One region of the Candidatus Stoquefichus sp. SB1 genome, then DNA from elsewhere that is predicted to be linked to it. Evidence: riboswitches for the same ligand, from Rfam matches in the RefSeq annotation. Region 1 holds a riboswitch; the other holds the start of a gene.
What was found. Region 1 has a riboswitch for preQ1 ahead of BN1865_RS14235 (ECF transporter S component). Riboswitches for the same ligand answer to the same signal wherever they lie in the genome.
Positions count from the first base shown of each region.

Region 2: it holds a riboswitch for preQ1, as region 1 does, so the genes downstream of both, BN1865_RS13375 (QueT transporter family protein) here and BN1865_RS14235 (ECF transporter S component) in region 1, are expected to answer to the same signal.

Region 1 covers NZ_LN852696.1:348,921-365,899, forward strand. Annotated here, with positions in the region: gene hemB (porphobilinogen synthase) at 1-868, shown strand, start outside; gene hemL (glutamate-1-semialdehyde 2,1-aminomutase) at 870-2,165, shown strand; gene BN1865_RS14190 (precorrin-2 dehydrogenase/sirohydrochlorin ferrochelatase family protein) at 2,146-3,258, shown strand; gene BN1865_RS14195 (VanZ family protein) at 3,319-4,419, opposite strand; gene BN1865_RS14200 (aspartate-semialdehyde dehydrogenase) at 4,419-5,453, opposite strand; gene BN1865_RS14205 (aspartate kinase) at 5,469-6,698, opposite strand; gene BN1865_RS14210 (homoserine dehydrogenase) at 6,700-7,854, opposite strand; gene BN1865_RS14215 (HAD-IIB family hydrolase) at 8,183-8,935, opposite strand; gene BN1865_RS14220 (GNAT family N-acetyltransferase) at 9,051-9,608, shown strand; gene BN1865_RS14225 (GNAT family N-acetyltransferase) at 9,601-10,287, shown strand; gene BN1865_RS14230 (radical SAM protein) at 10,604-11,293, opposite strand; gene BN1865_RS14235 (ECF transporter S component) at 11,239-11,838, opposite strand; PreQ1 riboswitch class I at 11,909-11,955, opposite strand; gene BN1865_RS14240 (BglG family transcription antiterminator) at 12,132-14,078, shown strand; gene BN1865_RS14245 (MFS transporter) at 14,089-15,297, shown strand; gene BN1865_RS14250 (iron-containing alcohol dehydrogenase) at 15,435-16,625, opposite strand; gene BN1865_RS14255 (PTS sugar transporter subunit IIA) at 16,911-16,979, shown strand, end outside.
Region 2 covers NZ_LN852696.1:179,213-196,191, forward strand. Annotated here, with positions in the region: gene BN1865_RS13315 (histidinol-phosphatase) at 1-410, shown strand, start outside; gene BN1865_RS13320 (hypothetical protein) at 516-761, shown strand; gene BN1865_RS13325 (hypothetical protein) at 773-1,990, shown strand; gene BN1865_RS13330 (alpha/beta hydrolase) at 1,987-2,886, shown strand; gene BN1865_RS13335 (glycoside hydrolase family 1 protein) at 2,904-4,352, shown strand; gene BN1865_RS13340 (DUF2262 domain-containing protein) at 4,487-5,335, shown strand; gene BN1865_RS13345 (MurR/RpiR family transcriptional regulator) at 5,359-6,246, shown strand; gene BN1865_RS13350 (6-phospho-beta-glucosidase) at 6,369-7,775, shown strand; gene BN1865_RS13355 (RDD family protein) at 7,786-8,328, shown strand; gene BN1865_RS13360 (PTS sugar transporter subunit IIC) at 8,328-9,626, shown strand; gene BN1865_RS13365 (AEC family transporter) at 9,636-10,553, shown strand; gene BN1865_RS13370 (SDR family oxidoreductase) at 11,572-12,321, shown strand; PreQ1 riboswitch class I at 12,344-12,390, shown strand; gene BN1865_RS13375 (QueT transporter family protein) at 12,463-12,939, shown strand; gene BN1865_RS13380 (AI-2E family transporter) at 13,013-14,167, shown strand; gene BN1865_RS13385 (aminopeptidase P family protein) at 14,233-15,987, opposite strand; gene BN1865_RS13390 (helix-turn-helix domain-containing protein) at 16,163-16,979, shown strand, end outside.

The DNA of each region.
Region 1 (16,979 bases):
TGTAGAAGGAACAAATATAAAACAGGAAATTTCATCATTACCAGGTGTTTATCATTATTCTATAGATTGTTTAAAAGATGTCATTGCTCAAATGAATGAAGTTGGCTTGAAGGCTTGTATTTTATTTGGAATACCTGAACATAAAGATAGTGTTGCAAGTGAAGCATACGCAGAATCCGGAATTTTACAACAGGCTATTCGTGAAATCAAAAGAATTGATCCTGATATGTTTGTGATTGGTGATGTATGTATGTGTGAGTATACTGATCATGGTCACTGTGGGATAATAGATGAACATGGACATATCGATAATGATCAAACATTACCTTATCTACAAAAGATTACTCTTAGTTATGCAATGAGTGGTGTTGATATGGTTGCTCCTAGTGCGATGATGGATGGACAAATATTAGCTATGCGTCAAATTTTAGATGAAAATGGCTATTATCAATTGCCTATCATGGGATATAGTGCAAAATTTGCTTCAGCATATTATGGACCATTTAGAGAAGCTGCGCATAGTGCTCCGGCTTTTGGAGACCGAAGTGCTTATCAGATGGATGTTGCGAATGGACAAGAGGCATTAAGAGAAATTGCAGCAGATATTGATGAAGGTGCAGATATTATTATGGTGAAGCCAGCTTTGGCATTTTTAGATGTCATTAAAGAAACAAAATTAAATTTTAATGTTCCGATTTGCGCTTATAATGTAAGTGGTGAATATGCTATGTTAAAAATGGCAGTTGAACAAGGATTAATGAAGGAATCAGTTATCGAGGAATCTTTATTAGCCATCAAAAGGGCTGGTGCAGATATGATTATTACTTATTTTGCATTAGATATTGCAAGAAAGATGAGGAATTTATAAAATGACGAATGAAGAGATTTATGAAATGGCTTGTCAATATATTCCTGGTGGTGTTAATTCACCAGTTCGGGCTTTTCAATCTGTTCATACTTCTCCTATATTTGTAAAAAGTGCACAGGGTGCACACTTGATTGATGAAGAAGGACATGAATATATTGATTATATATGTTCTTGGGGACCATTGATTTTAGGACATAATCATCCAGTTGTCACGGATGCTATTCAAAAAGCAAGTCAATATGGAACAAGTTTTGGATTGCCTTCAAAAGTTGAAGTTGATATGGCTCGATTGATTGTGGAGAGTTATGAAGGTATTGATATGGTAAGAATGGTTAATTCTGGAACAGAGGCAACTATGAGTGCATTGCGTGCTGCAAGGGGATATACACATAAAAATAAGATTATTAAATTTGAAGGAAATTATCATGGGCATAGTGATGGTTTATTGGTGAAAGCAGGATCAGGGGCCATGACATTCCAAACTCCAACCAGTTTAGGAATACCTGAATCAGTCATTTCTCAAACAATTGTTTGTCAATATAATGATTTACAATCAGTGGAAGAGGCTATTTGTCATTATCCCCAAGATATAGCTGCGATTATCTTGGAACCAGTTGCGGCAAATATGGGGATAGTTCAGGGGCAATCGCATTTTTTAAAGGGGTTAAGAAGATTATGTGATGAACATCATATCGTTTTGATTTTTGATGAAGTGATTACTGGCTTTAGAGTTTCTTACAATAGTTGTCCTCAATATTTAGGGATTGTTCCTGATATGGTTTGTTTTGGAAAAATTATTGGTGGGGGATTGCCAGTTGGTGCTTATGGCGGAAAAAAAGAAATCATGCAGTTGATTTCTCCATTGGGACCTATTTATCAGGCTGGAACGCTTTCTGGTAATCCATTAGCAATGAGTGTTGGAATAGCTCAATTGACTTATCTGAAAGAACATCCAGAAGTTTATACGCATATCAATCATTCAGCACAATATTTAGCAAAAGGTATTCAAGACATTTTAGCCAATCTTCATTTGCCTTTTCAAGTTCATTGCGTTGAAAGTTTATTGACACTTTTCTTCACTGATCAGGAAGTTCATAATTATAAAGATTCACAAACTTGTCAAACGGAATTATATGCAATCTTTTTTCAAGAGATGTTACATCAGGGTATTTTGATTGCTCCTAGTCAATTTGAAGCATGGTTTATTAGTGATAGTCATACCCAAGATGATCTTGATAAAACTTTAAAAGCGATTTGTCAGGCTTTGGTGAAAGTTTATGATGCCATGGCTGATTGATTTTCAAGATGAAAAGGTTATTATCATTGGTGGAGGTAAAGTTGCATTTCGTAAGGCTGAGCAGTTTTTAAAACATCAAGCTCAAGTTATCGTCATCGCCAGAGACTTTATTGATGATTTTCAATTATTAGATTGCCAGCAAATTCAAGATCAGTATTCTTGTCATTATTTAAATGAGGCATTCTTTGTTTATAGTGCAACTGATGATAAAGAAATTAATCAGCAAATTGTCAATGATGCCAAAAGGATGCATATTATGTGTGCAAGTGCTACAGCAAGCAATGCTCAATTCATGAGTATGTCAGAAATTCAAACTGAAAACATGACATTAGGCATTTCTACAAATGGCACATACCCAGCATTTTCTAAAAAGTTAAAAACAGATTTATTAAAATATGATGAATATATTGGAGTGCTTGCAAAGATACGGAGTGAAGTCTTGCAAAAAGAGATAGTAAGTTCAAAATATCGTCAACGCTTTTTCAATCAGCTCATGTTATTTGAAAAAGAGGAACTTGAATTGATTTGGGATTTTATAAAACATGCAAGGGGTCTGGTTTTGATTTTTCATCGTTCATTAGATGAAACAGCATATGCATTTGCAAAATCATGTCAGGGATATCCAATCGCTTTTTCAGATCATCAATTTCAATTAAAAATAGAAACATTACAAATGTTAGAAATAGAATTGATCATTCAGCCAATGGTCATTGCATATGGAAAGATTTACGATCGTATTCAGGCAAGTTTATCTATTCAATGTCAAGAACCTTTATTTGTAGATAAATATGTGTTAAAAGATATTTATTCTCCATTGAAAAAACGTCTGTTTTTAATTCATCCTAGACAAACAAGAGAGTTATATGACTTATTGTCATCTTATGGTGATGTTTATACTTTTAATGATACTGAATATTTTGATTATGATTATGATATAATTATCCCTTTTCTTTTACAAAAAGGGTATCATTATCAAAAAGATATTTTAAGAATTCGAGATATGATGAATGGAAAATATCATGAGTTTCGATCTGTTTTATTAGAAGATGATCAAGTAAAGGATAAATTAATTCAAAAAATAAAAAGTCTTTAAATTTTTATCAAATTCATTGATAGAATAACTAAAAAAATGTACTTATGATTGTACATTTTTTTAGTTATTGTCTTTATGAATAAGAGATACATGTGTGAGATGAGAATAATAATCAAACCACATTTTTGTTGATGAAAAGAATGAAAGAATAAATTGACATAATGTTAAGAAAAAGATAATTAATAATATAATAATACCACTATAACAAAGAATCGGATTGATCTGTTTTGTTAAAAGAAGAAGCTGATAGAAATAATATGGTGTAGGTAATATGAAGAGATAAAGCGGAATATAGTGGATGAGATATTGATATTTTTTGGTTCCTGCTGGATCTTCTAAAGCTATACGGGTAAGTAATTTACCAATTGTTTGACCATGCTTACAAAATGGCAGCAGAATATAAAAGATGCAAATAATGATAAAATAACTGATATGATAAGGAATATTGATGAAATGAAGCATCAACATAATAATCACTATAAATAATGCATCAATAATAAAAGCAAAAAATTTTCTTGGTTTAGAAACTTTCTGTCCCTTTTCATAAGCAATTGCATCTAACTTTTCTCGAGAGGGTAAGAATTTTGCAAATAATGGACAGATTGCATAACCTAATGTTCCTCCCAGTGTATTTGTAATTAAATCATCGACTTCAAATAAACGATAGGGTCTTGGATAAATACCAAATAATGCACTTAATTGAATGAGTTCGAATGATAAAGAAAGTAAAAAGCTAAAAAGAATTGTTTTCTTGAGACTACATTGAAAATAATATCTTAAATAAACTCCAAATGGGAAAGTGAGTAAGATATTAAAGAGAGTCACCATCATGGCAGGTTGTTTTAATGTAGGAATATAAGTAGAGGGCTGATTCCAGATAAATGGAGTTGTTTGAATAATTTCTCCTACAGAATGAAAAGGTCTAAGTTCCATAATTGGTGAAGTCATTTTGGCAACTGATTCAATAGATGGTAAAGGCAACATTGTCATAAAGTAGGCATTGATCATATAATAAATAAATGAAAAGATAATCAAACTTCTTAAGATTGGGATGGAACCATATTTATGGTACTGATAAATTGCATATGGTAGAGTTAAACAAAAAGCGATGAATGGAAAAACAATCATCGCTACTTGAATAGGAATTAAATAAACTGACATTATAATAATCCCATCTCTATCATTTTTAAACCAATATCTACTGAATTATAAGCAGCACCTTTCATTAATTGATCAGAGACAACCCACAAACTTAAAGCATGATCATTATCTAAATCTTTTCTTACACGCCCAACATGAACAAGTTCATCACCAATAAATAATGTAGCCATAGGATAAATTTGATTTTCAATATCATCATATAATTCAACCCCATGAGAATTTGATAAAAGTTCAAAAACTTTATCTATATCAATTGGTTTTTTTGTTTCAATATAAACAGATTCACTATGTCCTCTTAAAACCGGAACACGGACACAAGTTGCATTCACCTTTATATCTTTATTAAAGATTTTTTTTGTTTCATTAACCATTTTCATTTCTTCTTTAGTGAAATGATTATCTAAATCAAATTTATCAACTTGAGGAATACAGTTAAAAGCAATTGGGAAATGTTTCTTATCTCCTGCACAAGGAAGTGTTTTAGCCACGGGTTCTTTTCCATCTAATACTTCTTGAGATTGTCTATAAAGTTCTTCCATACCAGCAACTCCTGCACCAGAAACAGCTTGATATGTAGAAACAATAATTCTTTCAATATCAAAATATTCATTTAAACGATTTAAGGCACTCACCATTTGAATCGTTGTACAATTTGGATTGGCAATAATACCTTTATGATTTTTCAACGCTTCAGCGTTGACTTCAGGTACCACCAAAGGAACATCTGGATCCATTCTAAAATGTGATGTATTATCAATATTAATACATCCTGCTTTCACTGCATAAGGCATATATTTTTCAGAAATGCTTCCACCAGCACTCCAAAATGCAACATCAATACCTTCAAAAGAATTTTCAGTTAATTCTTCAATAACAAACTCCTGTCCTTCATATTCAATAACTTTTCCTGCACTTCTAGCAGAAGCTAATAATTTTAAATTTTCAAAAGGAAATTTGAATTGAAAGATACATCTTAACATTTCTCTTCCAACCGCCCCTGTAGCACCAACAATCGCAACTTTATATGTTTTCATTTTTATATGTCCTCCCTAACCTAAGAATGCCTCGTGTAATAACACTTGCGCTTTTTTGACATCATCTCTATCTATATAACATGAAATATTAATTTCACTACAAGATGTCATTTCAACATTAATATCATTACTCATTAATGTATTGTAAACTTTTTGGAACATGCCTTTATTGTTTTTAATACCAACACCTATAACAGCAACTTTTCCAATATTGCCTCTAACAATTGTTTTTTGTGGTTTTAATATTTCTTTTAAGTCATTAATAACTTCCACAACACCTGGAACATCTTTATCATTGATGATTAAAGAAATATCCATTTTACCTCCACCTACTAAAGCTTGATTAAAAACATTGACATTGACATTTGCTTCAGCAATTTTTTCAAAAAGTTGTCCAGCTCCATTGACTTTGGCATCAACACCAACTAGGGTAATACGAGCTTCGTTTTGTGAACCGGTAATTCCTGATATAATTAATTGATTTAAATGGTCTTTCATGATTTTCTCATCTCCTAACACATATGTTCCTTTACTCTCATCAAATGAACTTCTTGCATGAATAACGATATCATGTTTGGCAGCTAACTGCACACAACGATGATTAAGCACCTTGGCTCCATTTTTAGATAATTCTAACATTTCAGCATAACTGATATAGTCCAATTTGATTGCATCTGGAACAATTCTTGGATCAGCAGTATAAATGCCGTTTACATCACTATAAATTTCAACTTCACTGGCATCAATCGCAACCCCTATTGCAACAGCAGAAAGATCACTGCCACCACGTCCTAAAGTTGTCACTTTTCCATTTTGTGAATAACCTTGAAAACCAGGACAGATAATGATATCTGCAGATTCTAGTTTTTCTTGAATATGATGACCTTCAACAGTTGTAATAGTTGCATTCATATGATGTGAATCTGTTTGAATACCTAATTCAGCATTTGTGACTGTTTCAACAGTGTAACCCATTTGAGCTAATTCACTTTTCACAACCAAAGTTGAAATCGTTTCACCAATACTTGTTAAACGATCAATTTCTTCATCTGTTAATTTATCAGTATTCACAATGGATAAAAGCGTATCTGTAGCATATGGATCGTCATAACGCCCCATAGCACTCACTACAGCAACAACCTTATTTCCATTATTTAATTCACGAATAATGTTTCTATACATATGTTCACGTGTTTCTTTGCTACGTGTTGAGGTACCACCAAATTTTTGGACAATAATTTTCATCTTAACCCCTCACTTTAAATAAGTTATATGTTTCACCCTGTAATTGATTTTCTAAATCAGCAAGTTCAATCTTGTTTGTAATATAGATATGGTCTTTATCTTGAGAGAAATAAGTTTCATAGTCAATATCTAAAGGATGATCACATCTTACATAATATTTAGATTCAGTTATTGGATAAACATTTTCAATATATTGGTATTCATGTTTCCACATATCTTGTTTATGTGTTTTCATAATATCACTAACAACGGCACTAGCAGTTACATAACGACCTGCTCCTTTACCATAGAAAATAACATTTTCTAAATAGTTACATGTTATCTCTACTACATTATATGCCTGATTCACATTTGCAACAATGTCTTTTATACCAATTAAAGTAGGAGAAACATCAATTCCATAACCATCTTGTAATTTTTTTGCCTGAGCAATTAATTTAATACGATAACCAAGTTTTTTGGCATAATCCATATCCTTTTTTGTTACATTTCTAATACCAGTTGCCTGAATTTTATTGAAATCAAAGAATATTTCAAAAGCATTCATCGCAAGTATCTGAATTTTATGTGCTGCATCTATTCCATCTAAGTCTAAACTGGCATCAGCTTCAACAAAACCTAAACCATCAGCAATCGTTAATGCTTCATCAAAATCAAGATTATCTGTTTCCATTAATGTTAAGATAAAATTTGTTGTTCCATTTAAGATCCCTTCAATTTTTTCAATTTCATTGGCAATTAAATCTTCTTTAGCTGGTACAACTACAGGAATTCCTCCACCAACAGATGCTTCATAATAAATCTTTGCATTATGCTGTGAAGCAGTTTCAAAGATTTCCTGACCATCATGAGCAATCAATGCTTTATTGGCAGTAACAACATGTTTCCCTTTCTTTAAAGCCTCTAAAATAATTGTTTTAGCAATTGTTGTTCCACCAATTAATTCAACAATCACATCAACTTCATCATCATTAATGACTTCATGAAAATCTTGAGTATAAATAATTCCATCTGGTAAAGTGACTTCATCTAAAGAACATCCATATTTAATTGTGACTTCTTCACCAATTTGTTTCTCTAATCTTGCTTTTTGCTCAGTTAAGATTTCAACAACTCCAAATCCAACTGTTCCAAGACCAATAACACCTATTTTCATACGACTCCCCCTCTAATAAAAAAAGCCTCATTATTTTAATGAGGCTTTCTTGATTTTCAAAATATACAAATAAAGACAGTCTCTTATTAACAATTCAAAAAACACATTATGGTTTTGGAAATGTTAATAGTTATCATCATTAAGACGTCCTCCTTCGTTATTGCATTGATAATAGCATTTTTGTATACATTTGTCAATTTTTTAATAAATAATTTTTGATATAATCAAAAACAAAGGATAAACTTTTGGAAAATAACAAAAATATATTTATTTTTATAAAAATATTTCGATATACAAATAATAATCTATCCTTATTATATCTAAAAGTCTATTGACTCTCAATGTCTTTTATACAATCAGCAAGTGTTTCAACAATTGTTTTGGCATGTTTTTGGACTTGAGAAGGGGCATATGTAAATGAATAACCATTTTCAATGACATCTAACATTGGTAAATCATTCCATGAATCTCCAATTCCATAAATATCTTTGATATCCAATTGAAAATAATCTTGAATAATCTTTATGCCATTTCCTTTAGAACATCCTTTCGCAACTAAATCTATATGTTGATTATTTTGATAAGCTTCAATAACATCTCCATATTTTTGATGAATCAATTCTGTAGCAACTTTAGCTTTGTCTAATTCATCATATGCATAATGAAATGAAAATGCACTGACTGTTTTGGTGTTGAGTTCATCTATGGAATCAAGATAAACACCATGAAAATCATGCTTTTTTGTTTTATAAACTTTATACATGACATCCTGATAGACAATTGTCATATCTTTTTTGTTGAGAAATTGATAAATTTCCTTTACGAGTGATAAAGGAATTTGTTTTTCAAAAATCACTTCTCTATCCTTATTTAATATAAGACCACCACTTAAGAGAATATAAAAATCATGTTCGAGTGCATATGGTTGGCTAGGAGCAATAATGCCATGTAAACACCTTCCTGTACAAACACCAAAGTAATTTCCTTGCTGTTGAAATTCTTTGATTGCTGTCACATCTTTATCTTTCATATGATCATCAAACCATAATGTATTATCAAAATCACTTGCTAATAATTTCATACTTTTCACCTCTATCGTTTATTATAAACAAATTCATATCAAAAGAACAATCATTTCTTATTTAGAAAATGAAAAGATATGTTATAATATCTCAAATATAGAAGGAGGGGAAACGATGAAAGCAACGATTGAAACAAAACGTTTGGTACTGAGAAATTTTCAATTATCAGATGCTAAGAGTATGTTTGATTCTTATTGCCATAGTGAAAGGATTACACGTTATTTAACTTGGTATCCTCATGGAAATGTAGAAGCAACAAAAGAATTTATTACGACTATCCAATTGCCTCACATTGAAATGGATAATGCTCTTGATTTAGCAATCACTTTAAAAGGTGAAGATCAAGTGATTGGGAGTATTGGTACAGTCAATGATTTTTTGCAAGACGATTATGCTGAGATTGGATATGTGATTGGGGAAAAATATTGGAATCAAGGATATATGAGTGAGGCGTTTGAAGCAGTGATTGCATTTTTATTTACACACACACCTGTCACAAGAATAAAAGCTATTCATCATCTAGAAAATCAGGCATCAGGAAGAGTTATGCAAAAGTGTGGAATGAAATATACAGGTGAGGTTTTTGTAAAACAGAAAATCGATAAAGAAGATCTGGTCAAATGTGCATGTTATACTCTTGAAAAAGCAGATTGGTTAAAACAAAATGCATAAGTTAGATTATATTAATGATATAGATATGTTAGAGCCGATGAGATTAAATCAAGCTCAAATTCTTTATCAGGATGAGGATGGGATTATTTTCCATGAGTTAAGAAGTGGTGTATGTATGATTTCTATGACCAATGTTTTGAAATTTAAGACACTTTATAAGCAATTGAGGTTGGAGCAGTATCAACTATTTGATGTGAAACAAAAGGAAATTGTTGATATTTTGATAAATGATTATCATCGGACATTTCTCTTTGCATGTTATCAAGCTGTTTATCAACAACAAGTTCATATACCTATCACATATCCACCTTATGTATCTATTGATTTATTAACGCCTGAACATTCGCAGATTATAAAGGAAACTTATGAGCATAGCGATGAATCAGCATATATTGATGAACTTATAGAAAAGAAGCATTTATGGGGACTCTTTGAAAAGAATGAGTTAGCAGGTTTTATTGGTATTCATAGTGAAGGAAGTATGGGGCTGTTAGAAGTGCTTCCAGCCTATCAAAGAAAAGGCTATGCAACAATGTTAGAAAGTTATCTTATCAATTATTTTTTAGATCAGGGATGGGTTGCTTATTGTCAAGTTATTGAAAATAATCAAGCTTCTTTACAACTACAAAAGAAGCTTGGATTGACAATATCTCAAAATGTTTCTTTTTGGATGTTTTAAAAAAATCAACTTTTGGAATACTTGAAATATCATCCTATCTATGCTAAGATATGGATGAAAGATATAAGTATCGAGAACATTGTTCTCAAACGAAAAGTCAAGGAAGGCGATCCTTGACTTTTCTGTGCTTATTATCAGTCATGTAAACTATCAAGCCACTTGCAAATATAATATGTTATGATACCTGCTACGATAGATACACTCAAAGATATAAATATCTCAATGAACATTGTTCTCACCTCCCTTAACAGGAAAATGACAACAATGTCATTATATCATGCAAAAGACTGTATAAAGTCTCAAATTTGTCTCAAAATTAGTTACCTACACCAAAATCAGTTGGATCATATAGAAAATCATAACCTGTATCTTCAATAAGATAATGATATTTATGCATAAACCAGTTAATCAATGCATCATCTCTTTTGACAGATGTAGAATTGTTACGATAAATACTAATTGTTCCATGTTCAAAAAAGTGTGTCAGTATATCCATATCTTTTATAATCATTTCTTTGGTTTGTCCTTGAATACCGACCATTAAACATGGTGAATCAAAGTATTGCTTTAATTCCTGAATTGATTGAAATGTTGCATTTTTATTTAAATAACCATTTCTAAATTCATCATCAAAAGTTTCAACCCCAATTTTAACAATTGTTTTGATTCCAAAAAAATCTCTTATTTCCTGAATGCGTTTATGATAAATCCAATGACTTTCAATGAATAAAGTATGAATATGTTTCTTATCAATAATTTCTTTGATTTTTAATAATGTATCTTTAGGTAATTCAAAAATACTTGCTGAATCAATAACTTCTAAAACACCATATTCACCTGTTATTAAATCCAGGACTTGATTGTTGATATCAATCATTTCTTTTGTACAGGTTGAGTTATCTTCAATATAATCACAAAATGTACATTTTGACCAAAGACATGGTCTTGCTTTTAAGAGAACGATTTCTCTTTTTGTTTTGTTTGTAATGTGGCTGTATCTTTCCATGCTATCCCCCATTTCTCCATTAAGTTTCCTCTTTCAATAATCAAACGTGTCAAATACACAGCAAGCAGTTTATCTGTATAGTCAGTTAATATTTGAACAACAAATATACTCACAACAAGATTTAATCCAAGGTTATGAAATAAAAAGACAAAGGCACTGCTACTGCCAGCAGTCAATCCGCCAAAAAGATAAGCTGTTATCATGGCACTTGCGATTGAGGTTGGAATACCAACGAGTAGACTTCCAATTGGTGTCTTTTTCCCTTGTAACCAAGCGGTGTGATAAAGGATGCCTGCAAAAAATCCCGTCAGCAATTGGACAGGAGCATAATAAAAGGAATAGATGTCGAAAGTGAAACCACTTGTCAAACTTCCTAAAACACCTGTTAACATGGCATATTTTGGACCAAGTAATCCAGCAACCAAAATCGTGCCAATAGAATCCATATAAAATGGAATAGAGAATGTCATGGCTATCAATGCGCCAATCACATTCAAAGTGATTCCAATGGTCATAACCATTTGAATCTTTGTTTTCTTTTTCATATTCAGTTTTCCTTTCTTCTAAAGTACAGTTAGAAGCCAGACAAAAAAAGATGGACGAGCCATCTTTTTTATGTCCTTAGTTTTTTATACTGGGTTTGGCTCTCGAACCAGTGTATCAATAGAATAACATACATTTTTACGAATCGCAATTCTTTTTCTGTTAACTATAACTATGAGATATGAGAATTGCATTGCACTAGGTTAGTGCAAATTAATGTTTTGAGAGTATACAAACAAGATGTTATGATATATGTAGTTAAATTATAAAAAATATGTCGAAAGGAGGAAGAAGAGTGTTATTACCGCGTGAAAAAAAGATTCTTGAATTTCTTTATACTGGGCAAAAAGAATATACAGCAGTCCAGCTTGCTAATCTCTTACAAGTCAGTTCACGAACAATTAAAGCAGATATCAAAAGAATTAAAGATGAATTAGAACCAACTGGTTGTATTCTTAATACAAAGACAGGGAAGGGTATTTGGCTAGAATATACACCTGATGGAAAGAAATATTTAGATAATCTTTTGTTAAAAGATGAAAATGCATCTTCTTTCTTGCCTGAGACTAGAAAATATTATATTGCTTTAGAATTATTACGAGCAAATGATTATATATCTATGGAAAGTATTTCTGAAAAATTATTTGTGAGTAAAGGAACGATAATGAATGATGTCAATAAACTCTTAACATTTTTTGAAAATTTTGACCTGAAATTAGAAAAATCAGTCAAGTATGGAATGATTTTAAAAGGTACAGAATTGAAATGTCGGATTGCGGAAGCATATGTTTTAAGAAAAATCGTTGTTTATAGAGGTGATCAGGTATTAGAAAAACTTCAACCTTTTTTTGAACATGTATCTTTAAAAACAATAGGACTTTTACTACAAAATACTGAACAGAAATATGATTTGGTTATTGCTGATAATTCATATATTCATTTTATTCTGCAAGTCGCAATTATGATTGAACATCTTTATCAAGGGAAAAAATGTGATGGGATTCAAGAAATGAATTATACTCAGGGGTTAGAGTGGCAAATGAGTCAATATATTATAGAAGGGTTAAAAAATATATTTCAAATTGATATTCCACATGGTGATGAACTTTATGTTTATATGAATGTTGTCGGTTTAAAGTATCAAAACAAACGCATCTATCAAGATAGAAATGTTGAAAGTATTCGAGCCATTTCACCTCAAACATATGATGGAATTGTAGAAATTATACGTGAGGTTGATGCTTTATATGGAGAGGATTTAAGCACTGATGAAGAATTTATGATATCACTCTTTATACATTTAAATGCTTTATTCATTCGTTTAATGAATTCGATATATATTGAAAATCCATTAAAAAAGACAATTAAAAGTGATTTGCCATATGAGTATGAAATCGCAACATATATATCAAGACTATTAACACGTGAGCATTACTGTTTGTTAAAGGAAGATGATATTTGTGATTTGGCTTTATATGTAGGGGCTTCTTTAAAACGAAAAAAAGCTTACACAATTAGAAAGAATCCAACAGTTGTGATTGTGTGTGGAAGTGGAATGTCTACATCTCAGTTTATTGAAGCAAAGATTCATTTGTCTTTTCCACATGTCATTATCAAAGATATTGTTCCTCTTTTTAAAGCTCAGGAATTGCACAAGGATGATCAGGATTTTGTTATTTCTACTGTCCCTTTGTCATTAGAAGGAATGGATGTTTTGGTTGTTTCACCAATGCTGAATAAAGATGATATGCATCATTTATCAGATATGTTCCAATCAACCATGAATCAAAAAACTTTAGAAATAAGTCAATATGGAAAACTGACTTCTAAAATTAAAGAAAATATTTGTTTTTTTCAATGTGATTGTCGCAGTAAAGAAGAAGTCATGACATTGATGGGAACCAGACTGATGAATCAAAAATATGTTGATGAAGGTTTTATTGAATCTGTTTTAAAAAGAGAAAATCTTGCCCCTACATCTATTGGGGATGGATTTGCGATTCCTCATTCGTTTAGAGGACATATATTGAAACCAGGTATTGGTTTTATGACTTTGAAGAAACCGATTCTTTGGGGTGAAGAAAAGGTTCAAATCATTTTAATGATTGCTTTAGATCCAGATGATAAAGATTCATTTAGAGTTATTTTTGGTCAATTAGCAGAACTTACAAAGGATACAGAAAAGATTCAAAAAATATTAGATGCAAAAAATTATAAGGAATTTAGTCAAGTTTTAAAATAGAGGGGAATTTATGAGTCAAAAAAGATGGGGTTATTTAATTTGTGCAGTTATTATATTATTGTTTATGGGAATTGGGTATGCATTTTCTTTATTTGTTGTGCCAATTGAAAATGATTTAGGATTAACACGTTCTCAAACATCTTTGGCATTTACTCTATGTTTTATTTGTTTTTCAATAGGCAGTTTTACAGGTGGCTTTTTAGTCAGGAAAATAGCACCACAACTGATTATGAGAATCATTGCATTTGTCATTGGAACTGGATTTCTCACAACAACTTTTGCAAGTCAGGCATGGCATCTGTATATCAGTTATAGCATCTTTTGTGGAATTTCTATAGGAATGATTTATAATGTGTGTGTGAGCGTAATACCATTGTATTTTCAAGATAAATTAGGATTAACAACAGGAGTTTTGTTGATGGGCTATGCAATGAGTACAACTGCATTTGGTCAACTTTGTGAATATGGAGTGAAAATGATTTCATGGAAAGGGGTCTTTGCGGTTTTAGGAATATCCTCATTTCTTATCTTGCTGTTAGGGAGTTTTATTTTGCATTATCCAACACCTGATGAAAAAATGCAATTACCACAAGTAGAATTAACGATTGAGAAAATAAGTTATCAGCCACAACAAGTTTTGAAAACGAAGACATTTTATATTTTTGTGCTCTTTTATATATTAATAGGTGGAATTGGTATGTCTTTAATTAATCATATGGCTCCAACATTTCAGGAAGATTTGCAAGTCACAGCAACCACAACAGCGACATTGGTTAGCCTTGTATCCTTATTCAATGGGTTAGGAAGAGTCTTTTGGGGATTGATTTTTGATAAGAAAGGAACTTCTTTTATCTTAAAGGTGTTAGGTATTTTGGTGTCATTATCTTTATTATTAATGGTTTCTGCTCTTTGGATTCATCATGTTGTTCTGTTTGCAGCTGGGGCGGCTTGTGTATTGTTTTGTTATGGTGGAAGTTCAAGTTTAGCACCAATTGTCATGAGATATTTGTATGGAAATGAGTATTTTTCTATTAACTTTTCTATTACAAATATTGGGACATTGATTTTATCAACTTTTCCCACATTTATTGGAACAATTCAAATCATGACACATCATTATTTTATAGCGTATATTTTATTGATGTTATGTGGTGTCGTTACAATTTTATTGTCTTTTCTTTATCATCCTATCGCATCAAAAGAACTTTCAAGGTATTGAAATGATGACTTCTTAAGAAGTCTTTTTTGTTTGTGAGTATCTCAATCAATATGTAAAGAGATTTTTTGTGTCAAAGCTTCACTAAAAAAAGTGATCATCTTTTGACAAGATGAGTCACCTTTGTTTGAAAGTTATATTTACCCTTTAGCTGCCTGATAGATTTTTATAATATCTTCTTTTTCTAATTTCATAAATCCACCAATAACACCATTTCCTGTATCAGCAGCTTTTTGTGCCATTTCAATGACTTGTTCATCTGTTGGATTAATTCCTAATTCTTTAAGTGAAGTAGGCATCCCAATTTGATGACACCATTGATCCCAAGCTTCAATACCTTTTAGAGCAGTCTCTTCTAAGTTATGAAAATTAGGTTCAACTGCAAAGACCTTAACTGCAAACTGAGCAAATCTTGGAATGTTTGTCTTATAAACATAATGAGCCCAACTTGACCAAACTGCTGTTAAGCTGGCACCATGAGTTGCATCAAACATGGCACTTAATTCATGCCCAATTTTATGTGTTGCAAAATCACCAATACGTCCTGTTCCCGTTAACCCATTATGAGACAAACTTCCAGCCCACATGAGATTGGCACGAACTTCATAATTGGTTGGATCTTGAATAACTTTTAATGCTTCATCTCTTACAGTGACAAGCAACCCTTCTGATATACGATCAATCAATTGAACATCTTCTACATTTGTAAAATAACGTTCCATAGTATGCATCATAATATCTGCGGCACCACTGCATGTTTGATAAATTGGTAATGTATAAGTTAATTCAGGATTCATAATAGCAAATAAAGGTCTTGCACAATCATGATTGTAAGATCTTTTTAAAATACCTTGATCTTCTGTTTCAATATCGATAACAGTAGAATTACTTGTTTCAGAACCAGTTGCTGCAATGGTTGATATACATCCAATTGGTGCAATCTTAGTTGTTGTGACTTTTCCTAAAAACAAGTCTTCTAAATCAAAATCATTGGCTAAACCATAGGCAATCGTTTTAGCAGAATCAATAGCTGAACCACCACCAATAGCCAAAATAAAATCAACCCCTTCTTTTTTACAAAGCTCAACACCTTCTTGTGCTCTTTTAAGTCTTGGGTTAGGAACAACACCATCAAAATCAATATAAGCAATACCTGCATCACTTAAACTTTTATGAACAGTATCTAAAACTCCATTTTCTTCTAAAAAAGTACCTCCATAATGGATTAAGACTTTGTGATATCCTCTGACTTTAATTTCTTTACCCACTTCACCATGGGTTCCTTTACCAAATATAATCTTGGTAGGTGTAGAAAATTCAAAATTTAACATTGTATCCCTCGCTTTCTTGAATAGTCTTTCACTATTTTCATCTTTATTATAATAGGAGAACTTCAACACGTAAATTGATTTTATATCACTAACTTAGTGAAAAAAGTTTATAAATATAAATAAACAATACATTTTTTCTACAAAAAAGCTGATGAAAATGCTTGTTTTAAGTCATCAAAATGATGTTTGCACTATATTGGTGCAATTTGTTGATTTGTATAAGTGAATAATGCTTGATAAGATATGAGTGTAAAGAAAAAACGACTCTATGAAAGGAGGAGCAATATGTTATTGAGGGATATGCTTGATGAACGACTGATTCAGTTTCATATGGATGTTAAAAATAAAGAAGAT
Region 2 (16,979 bases), 170 kb from region 1:
AAACAGGAATTTATTTTGGTCGTCCACTTACAAAACAACAATTAACAAAGTATGTTAATAGTTGTATAAAAGGAATAGAAACAGGAATATATAGTTATTTGGCTCATCCTGATTTGGCATATTTTGATACAGATGATGAATTTTATAAGCAGGAGATGCGACGTTTATGTTGTTGTGCAAAAGAACATGATTTACCTCTAGAATTTAATTTATTAGGTTATAAGACCCATCGTCAATATCCAAACGAAACTTTCTTGAGAATTGCAAAAGAAGTAGGAAATAAAATCATTATTGGAACTGATGCTCATGAAAGTTCAGCTCTTTTAGATATGCAAACTTATCAGTATGCAAAACAATATATTGAAAACTTAGGTTTAGAATTAACTGAAGAAATTCGTTTTTTAAGATAGGAAAGGTGATGTCGAATATCATCACTTTTTCTTTACAAAAAAAGATAGAAATTTATAAAAAAGACACATAACCATGCTATAATAGAAACCAAGGAGTGATAATGAATGGAACATGTAACAGAGATAGATAAAAAGAAATATATAGATGATTCAAAAGAAATCGTGAGAACAACAATTGCTTTAGAAAATATTGTTTTAACGGATCATGAATTAACCATTTTAACAGAAGAAATTATGGATACATCATTAATGATGGGAGGAGATTATTCAACAGAAAATATTAGAAATATTGCTGTTCAATATGTCAGAAGTAATTTCTTGCCTCGTTTTAAAGCAGTGCATAAAGAATAGGAGGATGATATATGGTATATGATATCAGTGTTATGAAAGAATTTATTGCGACACATCATTCACAATATATAGGAAAATATCGTTATCATAGTGGTTATCGTACTGAAGAATCTGGATATAAAGCACATTATTATATGTTAGATCAAAATTTTAGACAAATTGATATTTATGTAGATATTTTTTGTAAAGATCAAATCACATATACTTTTTCAGAAGATTTACATGAACAAGAAAAAATATATATTATTAAAGATATTTTACAGCGTATTATTGATAAATCTCAATATAAGAGTACATTACATTATTCTTTATATGATAATTTTATTAAGACAATATCTAATGAACAATATGTTTTAGAACCGATAGATTTTTATAGTATATTAAATTATATGAAATATCATCAGGGTATTAATCAAAAAACAATGGATACTTATTATAAAATATTTATTCCTTGTTTAAAAACGCATTTAAAGAATAAGAATTATGAAAGTTTTATGGATTCAGTGAATATATTATTGGATAATATTCTTTATCAATATGAATGGGATGGTACAAATTCAAAATATTTAGATACTGAATATCAATTTCATTTATATTATATTCGAGAAATTGTTCGTATTGTTTATGAGAATCTTGATAAATTTTATAAAAATGTCCCTGATCAATTGTTTGAAGCTATTCATATTCTTTGTCTAAATACAAGATTATCATTTGCAATTATGACAGATTTTGGTTCAATGCTACTATCACAATATCGTGTAACAAATGCAATGATTAATCATCTGAAAAATGAATTGGTACTTAATGATAAAGATGAGGAAAGAGAAAATGTTAATCTTGTTTTTTCTTATATTTATTATATTTTTCATAATGATTTTGATCAATATTATGCAGTTATTTTAAAGGTCTTACGTGGGGTAATTAATAATATGCTGACGTTTGCTAATCATGATTTAGATTTGGCTTTAGGAAATTCTTTAGTTAAATCTGAAGGTTATCAAGTTTTATTAGATTTGTTCCATGAAGATTATAATACTTTTGTTTTTACTTGTTTTCCAATAGATACTTTCCCGCTTGAAATGAAACCAAAGGTACGAGATGAATTAGTAACAGCAATTCAATTCTTTGCAGCGAGAATGGAAAGTGATAATTATCGTTTGAGTTCTTTTGAACAAGTCATGAATATTAATAGATTATTAATGGATAATTTTAAGGAGTGGTATAAATGAAAAAGAAAATAGCCATTGGTGGAGCAGTTGCTTCAACATTAACAGCTTCAACATTAACTGCAGGAGTTGCAGTTGCTAATCAATTTGCAAAAAAAATGTTATATCGTGAACATTTAAGTAAAGAAGATCAGGGTGACTGGTATGAAAAACTAGGAGCTCAAAAAGTGAAAATCAAGAATCATAAGGGTTTGTTTTTACAGGCTTATTTAATTGAAAAACCTCAAGCAACACATACGATTATTTGCTTACATGCTTTACTTGAATCAGCATATTCTTTGCAAAGTACAGTTCAATATTTAGAAAGTATTTTTGAAAATGAAAATATTTTAATGATTGATGCAAATGCTCATGGATTAAGTGATGGATATATTAGAGGTTTTGGATATCGTGATGTTTTTGATTTGATGTATTTTAATACTTATGTATTGCAAAAGTATGGTGAAAATCATCATATCATTATGTATGGAAAAGGAATGGGAGCCAATACAATTTTAAATACATCTGGACTAGGTAAACTAAAAAATGTTGATTTGATTATCAGTGAAGGAGCCTATGATAATGTTTATAATTATTTGGCTGCACGTTGTCAAAAAGATATGAAAATAGCAAAATTACTTTGTGGTCCGATGATTAGAAAGGTTATTAAAAATGAATTAAAAACTGATATTAAAAAAATGGATACTGTTCAATTGGTGAAGAAGAATATAATTCCAACTGTTTATATTCATTCTAAAAATGATCCAGATGTTCCTTTCTCAATGGTTTTCCCATTATATAATCATGATTCATCAAATAAACTGTTATTTCCAATTAAAGAAGAACATTTATATGATTTAAAAGATAAAGATGATTCTTATTCATTATCTCTGATTGAGTTTATGAATGAAAATATATAAAGAAAAGGAGGAAATCTATGTATTTTAAAGAAACAAAAGGATTCCCTAAAGATTTTTTATGGGGAAGAGCATCTGCTGCTTATCAAGTTGAAGGTGGCTGGGATGCTGATGGTAAAGGTGTAACTAACTGGGATAAGTTTGTTAGAATTCCTGGGAAAACATTTAAAGAAACAACAGGGGATAAAGCAGTTGATCATTATCATCGTTATAAAGAAGATGTGAAATTAATGGCAGACATGGGTCTGAAAACTTATCGTTTTTCAATTGCTTGGGCAAGAATTTATCCAAATGGTAATGGAGAAATTAATGAAGCGGGGTTACAGTTCTACGATAATTTAATTAATGAATTATTAAAGTATGGAATTGAACCAATGGTGACAGTATATCACTGGGATATGCCACAAGCATTAGAAGAACAATATCACGGTTGGGAAGACCGTCGTATTGTTGATGATTATGTGAACTATGCGACAACATTATTTAAAAGATATGGTGATCGTGTCAAATACTGGATTACAATGAACGAACAAAATATTTTTACATCATTTGGCTGGTTAAAAGGAATGCATCCGCCAGGAAAAGAAAATGATATGAAAACATTCTATCAAGTTAATCATCATGCCAATATGGCACATGCTGGCGCTGTTCTGGCTTTAAAAGAACTTTATCCTGATGCAAAAGTGGGAGCAAGTTTTGCTTATAGTCCATGTTATGCATTTGATAGAAAACCAGAAAATGCTATGGCAAAAGCAGATTATGATGATTTACAAAATTATTGGTGGATGGATATTTATGCTTATGGACGTTATCCAAAGAGTGCCTGGGCATATTTAGAATCTATGGGTGTAACTCCTGATATTCAAGAAGGAGATATGGAGATATTACGTAAAGCAGCATCATTGGTTAATTTCATGGGTGTCAATTATTATCAGACTTGTGTAGCTGAATATAATCCAATTGATGGTGTAGGTATGAGTAATGCAATGAATACAACTGGAAAGAAAGGAACTGCTCAAGTTCAAGGTATACCTGGATTATATAAAAATCCAGCAAATGATTTCTTGCCAACAACAGATTGGGATTGGACTATTGATCCAATGGGACTTAGAATGTGCTGTCGTGATATTACATCACGTTATGCTTTACCTATTGTTATTTCTGAAAATGGATTAGGTGCATTTGATAAAGTGGAAGATGGACAAGTTCATGATCCTTATCGTATTGCTTATTTAAAAGCCCACATTGAAGAATTAAAGAAAGCTTGTGATGATGGATGTGAAGTTTTAGCATATTGTACTTGGTCATATACTGATTTATTAAGTTGGTTAAATGGTTATCAAAAGAGATATGGATTTGTTTATGTTGATAGAGAAGAAGATGAAAACTCAGGAACATTAAACAGAATTCCTAAAGATTCATATTATTGGTATCAAAAAGTCATTGCCAGCAATGGTGAGGATTTATAAAAATTATGAGTATTAAAGGGCAATGTTATTATTTTAGATAATAATATTGCTTTTTTCTTAATGAAAGTCAATATTTTTAATTGTTAGTCTATGATATAATAGAAATATAAAATCATTAAGAGGAGAGAATTGAAATGAATCAACAATTAGAGGAAATAAAGAAATTTAAAGCGAGATTTGATAATGAAGAAAAAGAGATACTTGTTTTAACAGAAAGTGGAATGTCAGCGAGTAAGAGTGGCAATGAGCAGTATTGGACAGTCTCTATAACAGCATTAGCATATATTGATATGAAAAGTGGAGAATTAGTTGAAGGAAAGAGACGTGTAGAATGGTTGGCAGATGATAAAGAACGTCGAAGTGAAAAAAAGATTTATGGACTTGAAGGTCAAAAAATATACCAACTAATCGTTAAAGAATCTTTACCTTTTGAAAATGAATATACACATGATGTTTTTGCAAAAGGATATTGGCTTATGTTAGTTGATGTAGCAAAAAGAAATTGCCAAAATATACAACTTGAAAATATTTTAAAAGAATACCAAAAAGAAGTTTTTATTCAACCTGAAGGATGTCAAAAACTTATTCTTGATAAATCATTAAATTTATTTAGTGGTGAGGGAATATGGAATCAAAAAGAATGTTCTATCCATTTAGATAGTGATGGTGAGGATCTTGAGACTGCCAATGAAGCATTGATAACATTCAATGAATTGATGACTCATTGTGATATATGGGATCAAAAAGCAAGAGAATATGCTGCTGATGAATTAACCGAATTAGCGAATGATTGGGCGGAAGAAGATGATTCAGAGATAACTCATGAAGATTTTGCAAGACGTATTTTGATTAGTGAAGTATGTGCATCACCTGAAGGTGACTTTGAATTGTTTTATGAAGATGATGATATGTTTTATGGACATGTCATTATTGTAAGTGGAAATATTCATGAAGGATTTGATGGAGCTGATATTGCAGGATAATAATGTGATATGAAGGTGAGAATATGTTAATTATAGAAAAATTAAATCTGAAAGAAAAAATGAGTGAGGGTGAAGAAAGTATTGCTGATTTTGTGCTGACTTTAGGTAAGGAGTTGCATAAATACTCAACGCGAAATATAGCAGAAGCAACATATACTTCTGCACCAACAGTGATACGTTTGTGTAAAAAATTAGGTTTTAAAGGTTTTGAAGATTTTAAAGAACAATTTTTAAAAGAAATAGAATATTTAGATCAGCAATATGGAAAAGTTGATGTTAATTTTCCTTTTGATGCTAAGGATACAATGATGAGAGCAGCCCATAAAATTTCTCATCTTTATGAAGAAACAATTCATGATAGTATGTCATTATTGCATCATGATGATTTACAAAAAGCTTTAAATTTAATGAAATATTCTCATTCTATCCATGTATTTTCTTATGGAACGGCTTTGAATTTAGCTGAATCATTTAAGGAGAAGATGTTAAAAATAGGGAAAAATGTGATTATATCTAATAATTTAAATTATCAGCTCTATGAAGTGACATGTATTCCTAAAGGGGATCTTGCGATTATTATTTCTTATTCTGGAGAAACGGTGAATATAATTAAATTAGCAGAGATTTGTCAAAAAAGAGGTATTCCGATTATTGCAGTTACATCATTTGGTGAAAATACATTGTCACAATTGTCATCTGTGCAATTAACAATGTCAACTAAAGAAAGCCTTTATCATAATATTGGTGATTTTAGTACTCATCTTTCCACACATTTTATTTTAGATATTTTATATGCTGTTTATTTTTTATCAAATTATGATGAAAATTATCATAATCGTATTCAAAAGTCAGGTGATTTAGAATCATTACGTAGTTCAACAAATCCAATTATTAGTAGTGGTGAAGAGTGAAACAGTGTTACATAAATAAATCTAAAAACATTTGTTGAAATTTAACACTGTTACAAGTATACGTTTTTATATTTCGTCTCAGCCTTCTTGCATGTATAGTAAACATGCAAGGAGGTTTTTATATGAAAATAAGAGATGATTTTTTATGGGGAGGGGCGACTGCTGCAAATCAGTATGAAGGAGCCTATCTTGAAGATGGGAAAGGATTAAGTATTGCTGATGTGGAAATGGGATCAGTTCATGGTGTTCCTAGAACAGTTCATGATAGTGTTCATGAAGATTGTTATTATCCAAGTCATGAAGCTATTGATTTTTATCATCGGTATAAAGAGGATATTGCGTTGTATGCTAAGATGGGATTTAAATGTTTTAGACTTTCTATCAATTGGCCAAGAATCTTTCCAAATGGTGATGATGAAATACCTAATGAAGCAGGATTAAAATTTTATGATGATGTTTTTGATGAGTTATTGAAGAATGGTATTCAACCAGTTGTGACATTATCACATTATGAAACACCACTTCATCTTGTTCAAAAGTATGGATCATGGCGTAATCGAAAACTGATTGATTTTTTTGAAAAATATTGTGAAGTTGTTATGAAAAGATATCATCATAAAGTGAAGTATTGGATGACATTTAATGAGATTAATGAAACAATGAATCAAAAAGAACCCTATCATCAAGCTGGTATTCAATACCAAAAAGGTGAAAATCCTGCTGATGTGAAAATATTGGTTTCTCACAATATGATGTTAGCAAGTGCCAAAGCAGTTATGCTTGCTCATTCAATTGATAAAAATATAAAGGTTGGATGCATGTTCCAATATCCAACGACTTATCCAAAAACATGTCATCCTAATGATGTCATGGCTCAAAGATATCATATGATGCCAAATTTCTATTATGGAGATGTGATGTGCAGAGGATATTATTCCAATACTTGTACAGCTCAGATGAAAAGAATAAATGGTCATTTAGAAATGTTGCCAGGTGATCAAGATATACTGATGGCAGGAAAAGTAGACTATATTGCTTTTAGTTATTATTTTTCATCAATTGCATCAAGTCCTGATGGAAAACAGTTAATTGTTGGAAGAGATAACAGTTATTTAAAAAAGAATGATTGGGATTGGCCAATAGATCCAATGGGTTTAAGAATTGCTTTAAATGAATTATATGATCGATATCAAATTCCACTATTTGTTGTAGAAAATGGTTTAGGAGCAATTGATTATATTGAAGCAGATGGAACAATTCAGGATGATTATAGAATTGAGTACTTAGCTAAGCATATTGATGCATTAAGAGATGCAATAGAACTAGATGATGTTGATGTTATTGGATATACATGTTGGGGACCTATTGATATTATTTCGGTAGGAACAGGAGAAATGCGTAAACGTTATGGATTTATTTATGTAGATAAAGATGATGAAGGGAAAGGGACATTAGAACGTAAAGTCAAAAAATCATTTCAATGGTATAAAAAAGTGATTGCGTCTAATGGATATGATACATCCTTTTAAGGGCGATAAAATGGAAAAAAAGGTTTCATTGTTAAAAAGAAGTATAGCATTTTTTATTGATTTGTATTTAGGAGCATTATTAGCAAGCATTCCGATTTCTCTCATTTCATTAATCCAAATCAATCAAATAACACAAAATATTTTTTTACTAGATAAATCAATAGCAATCATCGCTATCATCTTAAGTTTTGTTTGTTTAGGTTTCTATTATCTTTATATACCACTCTTTATTTATCCAGGACAGACACTAGGAAAAAGATTAATGGACATTCAAATTATAGCTTCTTCAAAAATATCATTAGTTAAAAGACAAATTCTTTTTATGTTATTGTTTACATCAGCAAGTCATCTTTTTGCTCAATTGGTAAGTTTATTGACAGGATATAACTTGATTTCTTTAATGACAGATATCACATTATCATTTTCATTGATGGCAATAATTAATTTATTTATTACCAAACAGATGCTATATGATCGACTTGCAAAAACATATATAACAGATTTTTCAAAACAAAAAACATTTATTAAAAATCAATTAAGGGAGGAAAAATAATGGATTATTTTATGGATAAAATTGGTGAAGCCATTACACCAATAGCAACAAAAATGACAAGCAATAGATATTTAAGTGCGATTAAGGAAGGGTTCTTTGGATCGACTCCAATTTTAATTGCAGGTTCAATATTCCTATTGTTTACAAGTTTACCTTTTAATGGGTATGCAGATTTTATGGCAGGTCTTTTTGGGGAAGGGTGGATGGATTTCTTCTATTTACCATATCAAGTGAGTTTTAAACTCATGGCATTCTTTGTTGTTGTAGGAATGGCACGTTCTCTAGCAAAATACTATAAAGTTGATAGTAAATTAGCAATCGCTTTATCCTTTGTAGGAATCTTTCTATTAACACCAATCATCGCAACAGAAGAAGGATTAAAAGGATTACCATTAGATAATTTTAGTGCTCAAGGGTTATTTGTATGTATGATTTCAACTGCTATCTCAGTTGAAATTTATAGATGGTGTGTTCAAAAAGGTTTTACAATTAAAATGCCAGATTCAGTTCCATCAAATGTCTCTACTGCTTTTGCAGCTGTTATACCAGCATTTCTGATTATTCTTGTATTTAATTTTATGCGTATGGCTTTTGTAGCAACACCGTTTGGAAATGCTCAAACTTTTATCTTTTCGATTTTACAGCAACCATTACAATCATTAGGTGGAACATTGCCTGCCACAATGCTTGTATTACTTATTGAAGCAGTTATATGGTGCTTTGGTATTCATGGTTCAAGTATTGTTTCATCAGTGATGAATCCTATTTGGTATGCTTTATCAGCTGAAAATTTAGCAGCATTTGAGGCTGGGATTGTCCTACCACATATTGTTAATTATCAATTTATATCATTTTTTGTAAAGTTGGGTGGTGTTGGTGCCACACTCAGTTTAACATTATTATGTTTATTTAAGTCAAAATCAGATCAATATAAAGCTTTAGGAAAATTAGGTATTGGAGCTTCTTTATTTAATATTAATGAACCAATTATTTTTGGATTTCCAATTGTCTTGAATCCAATGATGATGATACCTTTTGTTTTATCAAATGTGATGGTAGGACTTGTGACCTATTTATCAATTTGGGGTGGTTTAGTTCCTTATATTAATGGTGTGAATTTACCATATACAATTCCAGCTATTATTTCAGGATTTATGATTTGTGGTTGGCAAGGAGCAGTTTTACAAATTGTTTTATTATTAATGACTGGTTTTATTTATTATCCATTCTTTAAGGCTTGTGATAAACAAGCATATGAAGAAGAACAAGAAAAGAAAAAAGCATTAACTGTAGAATAGGAGAAAGATATGGATATCATGATTGTTGCGGAAAAGATGTTTCAACTATTTATCATTATTGGTATTGGTTTTATATTTGGGAAAACAAAATTGTTTAGTGATGATTTTCATAGTCAATTAATACAATTTGTCTTAAATTTAACAATGCCTTGTATGATTATTTCATCAGTTATGACATCAAATCAAAAGACTTCCTTAGCCTTATTTGATATCCTTATTTCGACATTCATTTTAATTGTTCTATTGCCTATATTTGCTTATATATGTATAAAGATCTTACCATTTCGTAAAAATAAGGGATTATATATGTTTATGATGATGTACCCAAATGTTGGGTTTATGGGATTTCCTTTAATGCAGGCTATTTTTGGTAATGAATCTATTCTAAGTACTGCTATTGTGAATATGGCATTCAATCTTTCGCTTTTTTCACTAGGAACTATGGTTATGAATTATGAGAATAATCAACATTTCACATTTGATTTTAAAAGTTTATTATCTCCAGGTATATTAGCGTCTTTATTAGCTATTATGATCTATATATTTCATCTTCAATTCCCATCAACGATTATTGAGTCATTAACTTTAATTGGGAATATGACAACACCATTAGCTATGATGATTATTGGAACAACATTAGCCACTTACTCATTGAAAGATATATTTTACGACTCTAAAGTTTATGTTTTTTCTGGTTTTATTAATTTACTGATTCCAATACTCTTTTATCCTATTATTGATTATCTTTTAATTGATCCAATGATTAAAGGAATAACGCTTATCATATTGGCTATGCCAGTAGCCAATGGAGCTGTTTTATTTGCTAAGACATATCAACAAGATGAATTTTTAGCAGCAAAAACAGTATTTATTTCAACATTATTGGGTATTGTAACAATTCCTTTCTTAATTTATTTATTGAAATAAGCATGAATACCACATGTTTTACATGTGGAGTGTCATTACATATATAGATAAAAGAAAATGGAACTTTAATCAAAAAATAGAGTTTTCTAAATTGCATATTTGCTTATTGCATAAATGCCTTGATATTTATGAAAATTTGGTTATAATATAAATGAAAGGAATAATCGATAGACGGTTATGCCTTGGATTTATGTGGTAAAATAACTACCTCACAGTCAACAAAGTGGTAGTTATTTTTTGTTTTCCTTTATAATTTCAAGGAGTAGTTTCACAATGACTGCGATGATAGCTATCATTAAAGACAACATCTCAAAATCGCTCATGTTTCACCACCTCCGTTGTTTCAAATTTCTCATAAGAGATATCTATATCAACAGAGTTTCCGATCTCTGATCTTTCGACCAAAGCATAACCACCTACCGTTATGATTATTCCATGATGATATTATAGCACAAAGCAAATTTTCTATCTATAAATATTTGCTTAAAGTTATCTATTGTGTTTACGAGCAAATGATCGAGAAGAAGATTCAAAATCGACTTTTCAAAAGATTGAGTTATGGAAATTGTATATTTGCTTATTGCATAAATGTATTGATATTTATTAAAAATTGGTTATAATATAAATGAAAGGAATAATCGATAGACGGTTATGCCTTGGATTTTGGGTTTTAAATAACTACCACAGTTTCCTAGGCCGGGTAGTTATTTTTTGTTTCCTTTTATAATTTCAAGGAGTAGCTTCACAATGATTGCGATGATAGCTATCATTAAAGATAAAATCTCATAATCGCTCATGTTTCACCACCTCCGTTGTTTCAAATTTCTCAAAAGAGATATCTATATCAACAGAGTTTCCGATCTCTGATCTTTCGACCAAAGCATAACCACCTACCGTTATGATTATTCCATGACAATATTATAGCACATAGCAAATTCTCTATCTATAAATATTTGCCAAAAGTTAATTATCGTTTTTGCTTTATTTGTGATAAAATATTGGAAAGGATGGTGATTCAATGAAATATAAAGATTATGGAGTTGTTGTGACTGGTGGAGGTCATGGAATTGGAAAAGGAATTATTGAGGAATTTGTTCAAGAAGGAGCAAAAGTTTGTTTTATTGATATCAATGAGAGTTATGGGAAACTATTAGAGAGTGAATCCGTATTCTTTTATCATGGTGATGTCTCTTTAGAAAAAGATTTAAATCAATTTATTTCTTTTTGTAAAAAGAAATTGAATAGAATTGATATATTGATTAATAATGCCTGTGTTTCTCATCAGGGAATAATGAGTCAATGTGGTTATCAGGAATTTCAAAAAACTTTATCTATTGGGTTAATAGCTCCTTATTATTTAAGTTCACAATTTCAAGATGAATTGAAGAAACAAAAAGGATCAATTATTAATATTGCATCTTCTCGAGCTTTTCAGTCTGAACCAAATACGGAGTCATATACAAGTGCTAAAGGTGGTATTGTGGCTTTAACACATGCTTTAGCTATTTCATTATCAGGAGATGTGAGAGTAAATTGTATTGCTCCAGGATGGATTGATGTCAATGATACTGAAGAATTTTCAAAAGAAGATCAAATGGCTATTCCTGTAGGAAGAGTTGGAAAACCAAAAGATATTGCAAAGATGGTTACATTTCTCTGTAGTGAAGATGCTGGATTTATAACAGGTGAAACATTTATTGTTGATGGGGGAATGAGTAAGCGTATGATTTATCATGGAGATCATGGCTGGCAATATCATATTGAATAATATAGATTTGTATGTTAGAATGTGTTCACTGGTTCGAGAGCCAAACCCAGTATAAAAAACTAAGGACATGAAAGAATGATGGCTCTGCCATCTTTTTTCATGTCTGGCTTCTAACTGTTTTTTAGAAGAGGAGGAAATCAAATGAATAAAGGAGTTAAAGAAGTTGCAATCAATGCGATGATTGCTTGTGTTTATGCAGCACTTACAATTGCATGTTCAAGTATTGCCTATGGTGGGATTCAATTGAGAATTTCAGAAATATTAATATTTCTAGCATTTTATAACAAAAAGTATATTCCAGGTCTTATTATAGGATGTTTTTTGGCTAATTTACCATCGCCATTAGGATTAGCTGATATGTGTTTTGGAACCCTTGCAACAGCAATAGCATGTTTAGGAATTTATAAAATAAAAAATATTTATATAGCAGGAATATTTGCTGCTATTGTCAATGGTATAATTGTGGGTGCAGAATTGTATTTTGTTCTTGATTTACCATTTGTGATTAATGCATTTTATGTGTTTGCAGGAGAAGTTATTGTTTTAATGATTGGTGCTTATTTATTCCAATTATTGGAGAGAAAAGAAGTATTCATGAAGAAATATATTTTAGAATAAGGAACTGATGGTTCCTTTTCTTCATATAAAAGACATATTATTTGATTATACTCATACTTAAAGAGGTGGTTTAATGAAAGCAACAGATAAGATGAGAGATTTAACTTTAAAGAATATGATAATACTTGTAACATATATTGCTGTATTAATATTATGTTTAATGAATTTTGGAGCCATTATTGGTTTTATTGGACAATTGTTTAGGATTATCAAACCATTTATTATAGGTTTTATTTTGGCATTTATTTTTAATATACCTATGAAATATTTTATTAAGAAATTACCGATTCAAAATGAAAAAACAAAAAAATTGGTTTCTGCAGTACTATCAGTTGTTCTTGTTTTATTAATTCTTGCGGTTTTAGTCATGGTTGTGTTACCCCAAGTGATTGATAATGTCAAAACATTAATAGATAATTTACCAGAAATATTTAGACAAGTGGAAGAATGGGTCAATTATTTCTTAAAAGAAGTGAAAATAGCACCTGATATTATGACAAAAATAGAAGAATTCCAACAAACATTTGGACAAACTATTTTATCAAAACTCTCAACATGGGTACCAGGTATAGCAATAGGGGTTTCTCATCTTACAACCAGTGTTGTTAATATATTTATGGGATTTGTGATGGCTATTTATATGCTGTTTTCTAAAGATACATTAATGCGTCAGGTTAAAAGGGTTGGTCGAGCTTTTTTAAAGGATAAACAATTTAAACAGGCAACTGAAGTTGTAAGATTAACATCTTCAACATTTGAAAATTTCTTGGCAGGGCAATTAACAGAATCGGTTATTATTGGTGTGTTATGTTATATTGGATGTGTCATCTTAGATATTCCATATGCTTCTATTGCTGCAATTGTGATTGGTTTTACAAATATTATTCCATATTTTGGACCGATTATTGGTGCCTTTATTTCATCTGTGCTCATTGTTTTTGTTTCACCAATGAAAGCTATTATCTTCTTAATATTTAGTACTTTATTACAACAATTTGAATCTAATTTAATTTATCCACATGTTGTAGGAAATTCAGTAGGTCTTTCGGCATTATGGGTACTATTTGCTGTGAGTGCTGGTGGTGGATTGTTTGGTATACCAGGAATGGTTTTTGGATTACCAACATTTTCAGTGATTTATGAATTGATGAGACGTTGGACAAATCATCGTTTAAATCAAAAAAAGCAACTTCAAAAAGTTGCTTTAGATAATAATGAGAGTAATTGATAAAATCTAAGATATGTTTTCCCATTGAAGGAAAAACATATCTTTTTTAATAATACATTCTAATTTTAAATTTCTCTTGTATATTCTTTTAACCAAATTCTCTCTTCTTCATTTAAGAAAGGAGAAATCTTTTTATAAACCTCTTGATGATAATCATTTAACCATTTCTTCTCTTTATAAGTTAACATACTTATTTCAATAGCGTCTAAATCAATAGGAACAAGTGTTAAACAATCAAAATGCATAAATTGACCATATTCATTTTCTTGACCTTCGACACACAATAACTCATTTTCAATACGAATACCATACTGACCTTCTAAATAAATACCTGGTTCATCAGTAACAATCATGCCTGCTTCTAATACACATCCTTCACCTTGAAATTTAGGTTTTGGACGAATACCATGAGGACCTTCATGAACATTAAGAAAATGTCCAACGCCATGTCCTGTACCACATTGATAATCAATATTTTCAGACCACATAGGGGCTCTTGCAAGAATATCTAAGTTTTGTCCAGTACAACCATAAAGGAAAGATGCATTTTGTAATGCCAGCATACCTTGAAGAACCATTGTGAAATGTTCTTTTTGTGTTGTTGATATTTCTTTTAAAGCATAAGTTCTTGTAATATCAGTTGTACCATCTAAATATTGACCGCCACTATCAATCAACAATAAACCATGACCCTCTATCTGTGAAAAGTCTTTTGTTGTTGGATGATAATGCATTAATGCAGCATTTTCATTCCATGCACAAATAGTTGTAAAACTAGGTTCAATAAATAAATCTTGTTGTTGTCTAAATTCTAAAACTTTTTGAGAAACACTCATTTCATCCATTGCAATTTTGCCATCATTTTGTTTTAACCAATACATAAATTTTGTCATAGCAACACCATCTTTGATATGAGCATTTTTTGTGTTTTGAATTTCTATGTCATTTTTAATGGCTTTAAAAGCTTGTGATGGATTCATTCCATTGACAATTTCACATTGAATTTGATTAAAAAGCTGATAGTTAAGATTGCTTGTATTTAATAAAACACGTCCTTTTAATGATGCAGCATCTGCATATATTTGACGATAATCTTTGACTAAGACATTTTCTTGTTGAAGAACTTTTACCATATCTAAATCATATGTGCCATCTTGAAGATATAAATAAGATTGGCTATCAGTAATTAAAGCAAAGGCAAGCGCCATTGGTGAACAAGGAATATCATTTCCTCTAATATTGAATATCCAGGCAATGTCATCTAATGCTGTAATAATATGAGATTGACAATCATTTTCCTTCATATATTCTTGGATGACTTCAATTTTTTCATGAACTGGCATACCATGATATTTTAAGTCATAACAGTAGACTTTTTGTTGTGACATAGCTGGACGATTTGTCCAGAAGTCTTTTAATAAATCTACACATTCAAGGTTATAGTCTACATTGAGTGCATCATCTAAATCCAAAACAAATTGAGTCGTCATTGTTTGACCATCAAATGCAATTGTTTCTCCTTCTTTAACATTTTCTGCTAAAAATTCTATAAGTGTTGGTACACCTTTTTGAGCCATTTTCATAAGTGTGATACCATCTTCCAATTGATTAGCAGCTTGAATAAAATAACGACCATCAGTCCATAAGTATGCAGCATTAGGTTGTACGAGTAAAGTTCCTGCACTGCCTGTAAAACCACTTAAATATGCACGTGATTGAAAATAATCTCCAACATTTTCAGATTGATGATCATCATCAGTTGGAACAATATAATAATCAATTTTCTTTTCTGTTAATAATTTTTGAAATTCTTTTATCATTTTTATCACCTCTAAATACTTTAACATATTTTTTATAGATTTGATAATAAAATATGTTAAAATAAAGTTGCAACTTGAAAAAAAGGCTTTTGCAACTTAACGTTGACAAAAAGCAAGTCAATGTTGGTGGAGATAATGCCCCATTTTTAATATGATATGAGTGAGGTGAGGATATATGGATTTTGGAATGAAATTACAGAATTTAAGAAAAGGTAAAGGCTTGTCACAGGAGGCTTTAGCTGAGCAATTGAATGTCTCAAGACAGGCAGTAAGTAAGTGGGAATCTGGTGCAGGATATCCTGAAATGGATAAATTAATTTTATTAAGCAATTTATTTGGGGTTACAATTGATTATTTAGTAAAAGATAATCATGAGTGTAATCAGGATGCTGGATCTGAAACAGACTCCAAATATTTTATGACCCATGAAAAGATTCAAGATTATCTAAAGTATAAGAAGAATTTTGGTATGGGGATTGGTGCTTGTGTTTCCATGATTATTTTATCAGTTTGTATGCCTATCTTGTGTGAGGATTCACAATATGAAACAATCGGCACTTTTGGCTTTTTAGCAGTTGTTGCAATTGCGGTTTTTGGTATGATTATATTGGGAATTAAAAGTGAATCATATGGTGAATTGGAAAAGCAGGAAATTAATATGAGTTTTCAGGATTTACAGGATTTACAAAAAAAGCATACAAAGTTTCAATCACAATTTGGTGTTTCGATTGCTTTTGGTGTATTTTTGATTATTATGTCTGTTGCTATTATTGTTTTTTTGGATAATACAGGATATGGAGAAAAGGCTTCGGCTGCTCAATTAATGGTTTGTGTTGCATTTTCAGTGTTTATATTTATTTATCAGGGTATAAAGTATACAATGTATCAGTTTTTAGTTCAAAATAAAAAACATATTGAGGAAATGCGAAAAGAAGAAAAAAGTTTATTTTCTTTAACAATGCCTTTGGCTGCTATGGTTTATTTGATTTTAG